Regions from separate parts of the Janthinobacterium sp. OK676 genome, predicted to be linked through region 1. Evidence: predicted binding sites of a transcription regulator. Region 1 holds the regulator's gene; the other holds the start of a gene.
The links. Region 1 encodes FNR, which switches genes on or off when oxygen is low (the NO sensors DNR and NnrR bind a similar motif). Its sites were predicted from a motif close to TTGATNNNNATCAA; they were not measured.
Positions count from the first base shown of each region.

Region 2: a site for FNR is predicted at 2,304-2,317, ahead of BLU39_RS11245 (bacteriohemerythrin). Genes of this name have one in related genera too.

Region 1 covers NZ_FNHA01000018.1:64,078-68,590, reverse strand. The annotation lists gene BLU39_RS26895 (response regulator) at 1-1,346, opposite strand, end outside; gene fnr (fumarate/nitrate reduction transcriptional regulator Fnr) at 1,586-2,344, shown strand; gene BLU39_RS26885 (FixH family protein) at 2,348-2,872, opposite strand; gene ccoG (cytochrome c oxidase accessory protein CcoG) at 3,019-4,401, opposite strand; gene ccoP (cytochrome-c oxidase, cbb3-type subunit III) at 4,406-4,513, opposite strand, start outside.
Region 2 covers NZ_FNHA01000004.1:407,994-412,506, reverse strand. The annotation lists gene BLU39_RS11255 (PepSY domain-containing protein) at 1-1,577, shown strand, start outside; gene BLU39_RS28160 (hypothetical protein) at 1,689-1,874, shown strand; gene BLU39_RS28585 (hypothetical protein) at 2,015-2,170, shown strand; gene BLU39_RS11245 (bacteriohemerythrin) at 2,393-2,791, shown strand; gene BLU39_RS11240 (hypothetical protein) at 2,795-3,634, opposite strand; gene BLU39_RS11235 (TonB-dependent siderophore receptor) at 3,960-4,513, shown strand, end outside.

The DNA.
Region 1 (4,513 bases):
ATGCGGCGCGCCTCGATCTTCGAATAGTCGAGCACGTCGTTGAGGATGCCCAGCAGCGACTGGCCCGCCACGCGCACCATGGTCAGATACTTGCGCTGTTCCGTATCGAGCTTGGTATTGCCCAGCAAATACACCATGCCCAGCACGGCATTGAGGGGCGTGCGGATTTCATGGCTCATGTTGGCCACGAAATCGCTCTTCGCGCGGTTGGCCGCCTCGGCCCGGTCGCGCTCCTGCTCCAGCTCGGCCGCGCGCGATTCGAGTTCCTGCTGCAGGCGGTCGCGTTCGCTCATCAGGCCGTTGAACGCTTCCGTCAGTTCGCCGATCTCGTCGCGCTGCCGCACCGGCACGGGGGTGAAACGGCTGCCGCTGGTGCGCAGGGCCAGCAGGGTGTCGCGCAAACGCACCAGCGGCGACAGCAGGCGCACGGTGACCCAGCCCAGAACGGCAGCGGCCAGCAGCGAGGCGAGGATGCTCCACAGCACCAGCCGGTACAGCACGCCGTCGAACGGTTCGAAGGCGTCGTCGACGGGCAGCGAGGCGGCCAGCAGCCAGTTCACCGATTTCAGGCGCTTGAAGCTGTTGACGGCCGTGACGCCGCGGCTGTTGGTGCTGACCATGCTGCCTTCGCCATCTTCCTTCAATAGCTGGGTGGTGGTCGGGTTGGCGTTCGGCTGGCGCGGCTGCAACAAGCGGCTGGTATCGGGGTACAGCACGTAGCGCGGCACGGCGCCGCGCGTGAGGATGAAGTAATAGCCGCTCTTGCCGATCTTTTCCGTGCGCAGACGTCCCAGCAGATTGTCCTTGTACAGGCGCAGCACGCCGATCACCACGCCGGCCACCTGGCCATCGGCGGCCAGCACGGGCGCCACCATCTGCACGATGGGCATGCCGCTCGACTTGCCCAGCATGGGTTCCGTGATCATGGGCTGGCGCGTGCGCAGGACGGTCTGGAAATACTCGCGCTCGGCGACGTTGATGCCGGCGCGCCCCGCCACTTCCGGCATGTCGGCCACGACAGCGCCCTGCGCATCGAGCACCAGCACGTCGTCGAACAGCACCAGCATCGAGCGGCGCGAATAGTATTCGCGCAATTGGGCCGGCTGGGCGATCAATTCCGGCGGCTGCTGCCTGGCCGTCAGGGTGACGATCTGCAGCAGCATGCCCAGTTTGTCGTCGAGCTCGGCTGCGGTGCGGCTGATCAGGGAAGACTGCTGGCTCAGCAGTACTCGCGTGAAGTCGTCGCGCATGTGCCGCACCTGGATCATGGTGACCAGCGCGATCATGGCGATCGAGGTCAGGCTGGTGGCCAGCGCGACTTTTGCTTTGATGCCGAGAGGCTTCATGATTTCCTTTTCAGTACCGGGCGGCACAGGCGGCAGATAATGCTGTTAGGAATTTTCCTATCAATACATCAACTTGGCAAGCGGCACCGCGCAAATGCCCCTCCCCGCATGGGCTTGTGACGATGTTGCCATATAATTAAAGGCTGGACGTCGTTTATTCGCCGAAATTACCGTGAAATTGGCACACGGCAACCCTGTATGCAGTAAACTTGTTGTTGCATTTTCTAAAAGGTACCGACATGACTGAAGCGCTACTCACTCCAACCTTGCCCACAGTAACCGTGGAAGCGTTGCGTGCGCGATGCTCGACCTGCAGCATGCATCAATTGTGCCTGCCGATGGGCCTCGATGTGGGCGACATGGACAGGCTGGACCAGATCATCGGCCGCCGCCGCAAGATCGTGCGCGGCGCCTCGCTGTTCCGCATCGGCGACTCGTTCCAGAACCTGTACGCGATCCGCCTGGGACACTTCAAGACCTATCAGATCAATCCCGGTGGCGAAGAGCAGGTGACGGGTTTCCAGATGGCCGGCGAACTGCTGGGCATGGACGCCATCAGCGCCGACCGCCACCACTGTAATGCGGTGGCGCTGGAAGACAGCGAAGTGTGTGAAATCCCGTTTTCCAGCCTGGAACAATTGCTGGGCAATATGCCGACCCTGCTGCGTCATTTCCACCGCATGATGAGCCAGGAAATCACGCGCGAGCAAAGTGTCATGCTGTTGCTGGGCAATATGCAGGCGACGCAGCGTTTTGCCGCCTTCATCGTCAACCTGGCGTCGCGCTACGAGGCGCGCGGCTATTCGGGCAGCAATTTCCAGCTGCGCATGTCGCGCGAGGAAATCGGCAACTACCTGGGCCTGACCATCGAGAGCGTCAGCCGTTTATTGTCGAAATTCAAGAAGGAAGGCTGGCTGCGCGTGTCGAACCGCGAGATCGAGATCTTGCAGCCTGCCAAGCTGAAAGCCATTACGGCAGGCACGGACGTGTGTAAATAAGCTTTATAGCTCTTCATCCGCGCGCAGCGCGATGCTGCGTTGCACGGGCCAGGTCCAGATGCCGGACAGGCGCCACTCGCGCTTGTCGTTTTCCACCAGCACCTGCCAGCGGCTGCGCTCGAGCATCGGCAGGGCGACCGAGAAATTGCCGGCCGCATCGGGCCGCACCAGCAGCTTGATATCCTTTTCCGGCAGGGTCGCATGCGCCAGGTGCAGGAGCAAAGGAGCCTGATAGGCCTTGCCGAAGCTGTGCACGGAGCCGCTCAGGCGCGCCTGCGCCACGTCATACGACAGGCTCGTATCCATGGCCAGGTCGCTGGCGATCGTGTCGCGCTTCAAATCCTGGTTGATCGCCTTGCCCTGCTTGTAATAATCGCCCACCACCAGCGCGTCGGGCTGCGTAAACGCGATATAGCCCATGAAGCTGCCGACGACCACGGACAGGCCGGGGCCGATCATCAGCAGCCATGGCCAGCGGTGCTTGTACCACGGGGCAACGGGGGCTTGCAGTTTCAGACTGTCGGACATTTTGTTCTCCTTGGGGTCAGGCCCTTTGGGTCTGTCCCCAGCTTTTGCTTCTGGGTTGAAAATACAGTAAACCTACCGCATGTTGAATGCTACCCCTACGGCGAAATACCGGGGTCGGACCCAGAGGGTCCGACCCCGAATCAACATCACCGCGGCACGATGAAGACCGCGCTTTCGCGCACGTGCAGCGACGGGTCGTCCAGCGATTGCAATTCGATCGCAATCTTGTTCGAGCCCTTCTCGCCCACGCCGTGCGGCACGCGCAGGCGGATCGGCCAGCCCAGCGTTTCCGTCGGCTGCAAGGTCACTTCTTCGCGCGTCAGCAAGGTCAGGCCCGGCAAGCCGGAAGCGCTGATCTTGAAATGCTGGCTTTGCTCGGACGTGTTCATGATCTGCAGGCGGTAGACGTTTTCGATCATGCCGTCTTCCACTTCGCGTCCCATTGAACCGCGGTCGCGGATCACGTCCATTTTCAGGGGCGTGCGCAGGGCCAGCGAGGTACATACGGCGATGATGATCAGGGCCAGGATGGACGTGTAGATCAGCACGCGCGGGCGCATGGCGCGCTGGCGGATCTGCTTCGAATTGAAGTTGTTTTCCATCGCATGGTCGGTGCTGTAGCGTATCAGGCCACGCGGCCGCTCGACCTTGTCCATCACGCTGTTGCAGGCATCGACGCAGGCGGCGCAGCCGATGCATTCATACTGCAGGCCGTTGCGGATATCGATGCCGGTCGGACACACCTGCACGCACAGGGTGCAATCGATGCAGTCGCCCAGCTTGTCGTTGTTGCCGGCCTTCTTGCTCATGGCGCCGCGTGGTTCGCCGCGCTTGGCATCGTAGGTGATGATCAGGGTGTCCTGGTCGAACATGGCGCTCTGGAAGCGCGCGTAGGGGCACATGTATTTGCACACCTGTTCGCGCAGCCAGCCCGCGTTGCCGTAGGTTGCCAGGCTGTAGAACAAGACCCAGAACCATTCCCAGGGACCGAAATTGAGGGTGGTCACCTCGCGCGCCAGTTCCTTGATCGGCGTGAAGTAGCCGACAAAGGTAAAGCCCGTCCACAGGGCGATGGCGCCCCATACCAGGTGCTTGGCCGTCTTCTTGAAGGCCTTGCGCACGGACGGGCCCTGCCTGTCGAGGGCCATGCGCGCGCTGCGCGTGCCCTCGATGCGGCGTTCGACCCACAGAAAGATTTCCGTGTATACCGTTTGCGGGCAAGAAAACCCGCACCACACCCGCCCGGCAATGGCCGTGACGAGGAACAACAAATACGCACAGATGATCAGCAGGGCCGCCAGATAGATGAAATCCTGGGGCCACAGCACGACGCCGAAAATGTAGAACTTGCGCGTGGTCAAGTCGAACAGCAGGGCTTGCCTGCCGTTCCAGGTCAACCACGGCAAGCCGTAGAACGCCAGCTGGGTAAGCCATACGCATACCCATCGCCAGGTAGCGTAGCGTCCTTTGGCCTCGCGAGGGTAGATCTGCTCGCGGGCCGCATACATCTTGATGACTTGAGGTTCCATTACATCATTTCACGGGCGTCGGGGAATTCGACAGGCTCCAGACATACGCCGACAGCACGTGTACCTTGGATTCGCCCAGGAAATCGCTGAAGGCCGGCATGGTGTTGTTGCG
Region 2 (4,513 bases), on a different contig from region 1:
TGGCCGGCGATGCGCCGCATGAACGGGCGCGCAGCCGCATGAGCATTGCACCGGCCGACGGCACGGTCACGGAAAACGAGCCGTACAGCCAGCAGGGGCTCGGTGCGCGCCTCGTCAACATCATTTATCCGCTACACATGGGCACGTATTTCGGCTTGCCGGGGCGCATCGTCGTTACCTTGGCCAGCCTGGGCCTGCCCCTGTTCGCCGTCACGGGCTGGATGCTGTACCTGGGCCGCCGCAAGGCAAAACAGGCAGTCCAGGCGCAGCGCGCCATGCTGGGCGCCGGCGCAGCGGACAAGCCAAATACCGGCTTGCCGACGCTCGTCGCCTACGCCAGCCAGTCGGGTCAGGCCGAGCGCCTGGCCCTGGAAAGCGCGCGCGCCCTGCAGCAGGCGGGGGTGGCCGTCGCCGTGCAGTCGCTGGACCGGTTTGATCCCGCCCAATTGTGCCAGTACGAACGGGCCCTGATCGTCGCCAGCACCTTTGGCGAAGGCGAGGCGCCGGACGGCACGCGCCGCTTTGCGCGCCTGCTGCAAACAACAGCCGGCACGCCGCTGGCGGGCCTGGAGTTCGGCATGCTGGCCCTGGGCGACCGCCATTACAGCGCCTTTTGCGGCTTTGGCCATGCGCTGGCGCGGCAATTGCAAGCGCTGGGCGCCCATCCATTATTCCCGCTGATCGAAGTGGACAAGCACGACCCTGCCGCCCTGGCCGACTGGTCCACAGCGCTGGCCCGCTGCAGCGGCAGCGCCATCGATGCCATCGGCGTGCAGGAAGAAGCGTCGTATGCCAAGTGGCGCCTGGCGCGCCGCGTGCTGCTCAACCCGGGCAGCCAGGGTGGAGAATTGCATGAAATCACCTTGACGGGCCCGGCCGACGCCATCTGGGAAGCGGGCGCGCTGGCCGAAATCATTCCATGCAACGCGGACGGCAGCGAGGGTAGCCACCCCGACAATGCCCGCCACGCGCCCCGCAGCTATTCACTCGCTTCGCTGCCCTCCGATGGCGAACTGCAGTTGCTGGTGCGCCAGGAACGCCATGCGGGCGAGGACAATCAGGGATTTGGCGTCTGTTCCGGCTGGCTCACGCGTTTCGCCCCGCTGGGCAGCCCCATCCGCTTGCGCCTGCAAGCCAATCCCGCCTTCGCGCCCGCTCTCGTCGACGTGCCCTGTATTTATATCGGCAACGGTTCCGGCCTGGCCGGCTTGCGTGCGCATCTACGCGCGCGCCAGCGGGCGGGGCTGGCCCGCAACTGGTTGCTGTTCGGCGAACGCCAGCAAGCTTTTGACAGCATCTGCGGCACAGAGTTGCAAGGCTGGCTCGACGCTGGCCACCTGGCGCGCCTGGACAAGGTCTTTTCGCGCGATGGCGAAGCACGGCAATACGTGCAGGACCGCTTACGCGCCAACGCCGGCGAGTTGCGCGCGTGGCTGGCGCAAGGCGCCATCGTCTACGTGTGCGGCAGCCTGCAAGGCATGGCGGCAGGAATCGATGCTGTACTGCAAGAAGTGCTGGGCCAGGAGGGCGTCGACGCCCTGCTGGCGGCGGGACGCTACCGCCGCGACGTGTATTGATCTGGCTCAGCCCATCGCCAGCACCGCCCGGCTATGTGGGCAGGCGCACGGTCAGCGCTGGCGATCAGTTTAGAGTGGAGGCATTCCCACCCACTATCTGCGAGGCTGTCCATGAAAAACCCCTGGATGAGCATGTACCTGAGCGCCGCCAACCGCATCGCCAACACGGCGCGCGGCCACGCGACGGCCGCCGTCAAGCGCGAAGCGGCAAAAAATACGCGGCAGTTGACGCAAGTGTGGTTCGATTCCTTGCTGCCTCCCGCAGGCAAGCCACGGCGCAGCCGCAAGGCCAAATAAGAGGCGTAACTGGTGCAGTGCGTCACAGCAACTAGTTGAAGTTTCAATCAGATGAACTAAACTGCAAGCATGGTAGTACATAGGAAGTGACCGGCAGGCGCCGCATCCTCGCGCCGCCGCCGGGACACCGGGAGACGACCATGTTGACGCTCAAAGTGCTGGCCTGCCTCGCCCTGTCGGCCTTGCTGCTCGTGCCCCTCGTGCTCAGGGATACGATGCAGACATCGGCCGGGCAGCAGTTGCAAGTACCGAATGTCGATGCGCAAGCCATGTGGAGTCATTGGCCCAAGCGTTAATACGCGCGGCTGAGAAAACGTCGCTGGGTAACGAAGCGCATCGTTATTAAAACCGCTTTATTGCGGATGGGGATTTGTTCCCCCTTTTCCTTCATTTCTCGCTCTCTTAGCCTTCCCCCTCTTCACCATATTTTTGATCCAGGTCATGGATTTGAAGCGTGGCTGCGTCCACACTGGAACAGTCCGCTTCGCACCGCGACGGACTTAACCGGGAGCATCGGCATGGGTAAATCGCATTGGAAGGATGAGATGGCGCTGGGTGTTCCCGTCATCGACGAGGCGCATGAGGCGCTGTTTCAGGAGCTGGCGCGGCTGCAGCAACTGAGCGACCAGCATTTCAGCGTGGCGTTTCGCGAGCTGATCGCGGCCGTCGAGCGCGATTTCCGCGAGGAAGAAGATTTGATGGAACAAATCGCCTTTCCCTCGTTGGCCAACCACCGCGAACAGCATGCCCGCGTACTCAGCGGCTTGCACCATGCCTGGGCCGCCGTCGATGAAGGCGACCTGGAGCAGGGACGCCATGCGCTGTCGCTGTTGCCGCAATGGCTGATCTTTCACCAGGCCACCATGGACCTGGCCCTGGCGGCCGCTTTGGAACTGGTACAGCGCCAGCCCAACTAGACGCTACAGCAGCAACACCGTCGCCTGCTCGGGCAAGACGACGCGGTAGTGTCCCGGATATTTGTCTTCGCCGTCGAAAATCTTGCAAAACACGGGCTGGTTGATGTCGTTGACGGCCGCCTCGTTCATGGGCAAGGTGGCAATCAATTGCTCGCCATCCATCAAGCGCAAGGCGCTGCCCCGCTCGGCCGCGCAAAAGGCCAGCGATTGCACGTCGCTGGCGAATGGCCGCTTGTACCACGGCGTGATGGCCCGCACGGCACGGCGCGCATCGTGCAGGACTTGCCCCACGCGCGTGACGTTCCACGCATCGCGCGCCACGGACGGCTGGAGCACGATATTCGCCGTCAGCTCGCCCTTGCCCTTGTTCACGAGAAAAGTGCCATCCTGCGCGGCGATATCATCGTTGAGCGGCACGACAAACACGCCGCCATCGGATACCTTGATCGGCATGGGTGCGCCATTGCCTTGCAAGGCCACGCGCACGTCGTCGATGGTAGCGCTCAGCTTGGCAGGAATCAGGCGCAGGGCCATGACCACGCTGCCGCTCGACACTTGCCACACTTTCCTGGCCGTCAGATAGCTTTCACGGTAGGACGTGAACCGCACGCGCGGCGCCTTGGCGTCGTTGCTCGCCGTGATCGTCACCGTTTGCGAAGGCTGCGCCTCCTCCGCTGGCGCGGCGGTCGGGGCCGGTGTAACGGACGGTGTCACGGCATCGGCGGCGGGCGGCGCGCTGGCGCTTTGCAGCGGCGCGGGAACAGCCGGCGGCGGCGCGTGTTCCTGGGCCTGGCCCAGAGATACGACACACAACCATCCGGCACAGGCGATCCATGTACGCATGCATTTCTTTCAAAGAGGAAAATATTTGTCAGCGCCTGCATTATCGCAGAAGGCCGGGCGATGCGCCGCCCTTGGCCCTTCCGCACTATTTTGGTGCGCGCGCTTGATTATTTGGCAAATTTCGCTTATATTGATAATGATTCTTATTTACAAAAATGACGAGAATCGCGCGCCCTTCTTTTCCACTGCCCGTCCGCGCCGGGCCTTGCGGTGGAACTGCTATCCAAGCCAGACCACGGGCCAGCGTCAAGCCATCCCCCCAGCTACTGCGCACCTCGCCAGACGAGATAGGAACACTCACGACTAAAAATATTCCAGGAAAATGATGCAATCACCGACAGTCCTTACTTCTTCGCGCCGGCCCGCCTTGCGCCCCCTCCCCCGTTTATTACACATCGCCCTGCTCGGCCTTGCCGCTGGCGTCGCCTTGCCGGCACAGGCAGCCGACGCCGCCGCGGCCGACGTCACCATGCCGGCCGTCACCGTGCTGGGCCAGTCGACGGCGACCACGGAAGGCACGCAATCGTACACGGCGGGCGAAGCGCGCAGCGCCACGCGCATGGAGCTGACCTTGCGCGAAACGCCGCAATCGGTCAGCGTCATCACGCGCCAACTGCTCGATGACTTGGGGGCCGTACGGCTGGACCAGGCGCTGGCGCAGACGACGGGCATCCAGGTGGGCCAGAACGACACGGAACGCACGCGGTTTTATGCGCGCGGCTTCGGCATCAACAATCTCCAGATCGACGGCATGGAGCGCGGCGGCAATGCGCCGCTGCAAGACACGATTTTGTACGACCGCATCGAAGTCGTGCGCGGCGCCACGGGCTTGATGGGCGGCAAGGGCGACCCGTCGGCCACCATCAACATGATACGCAA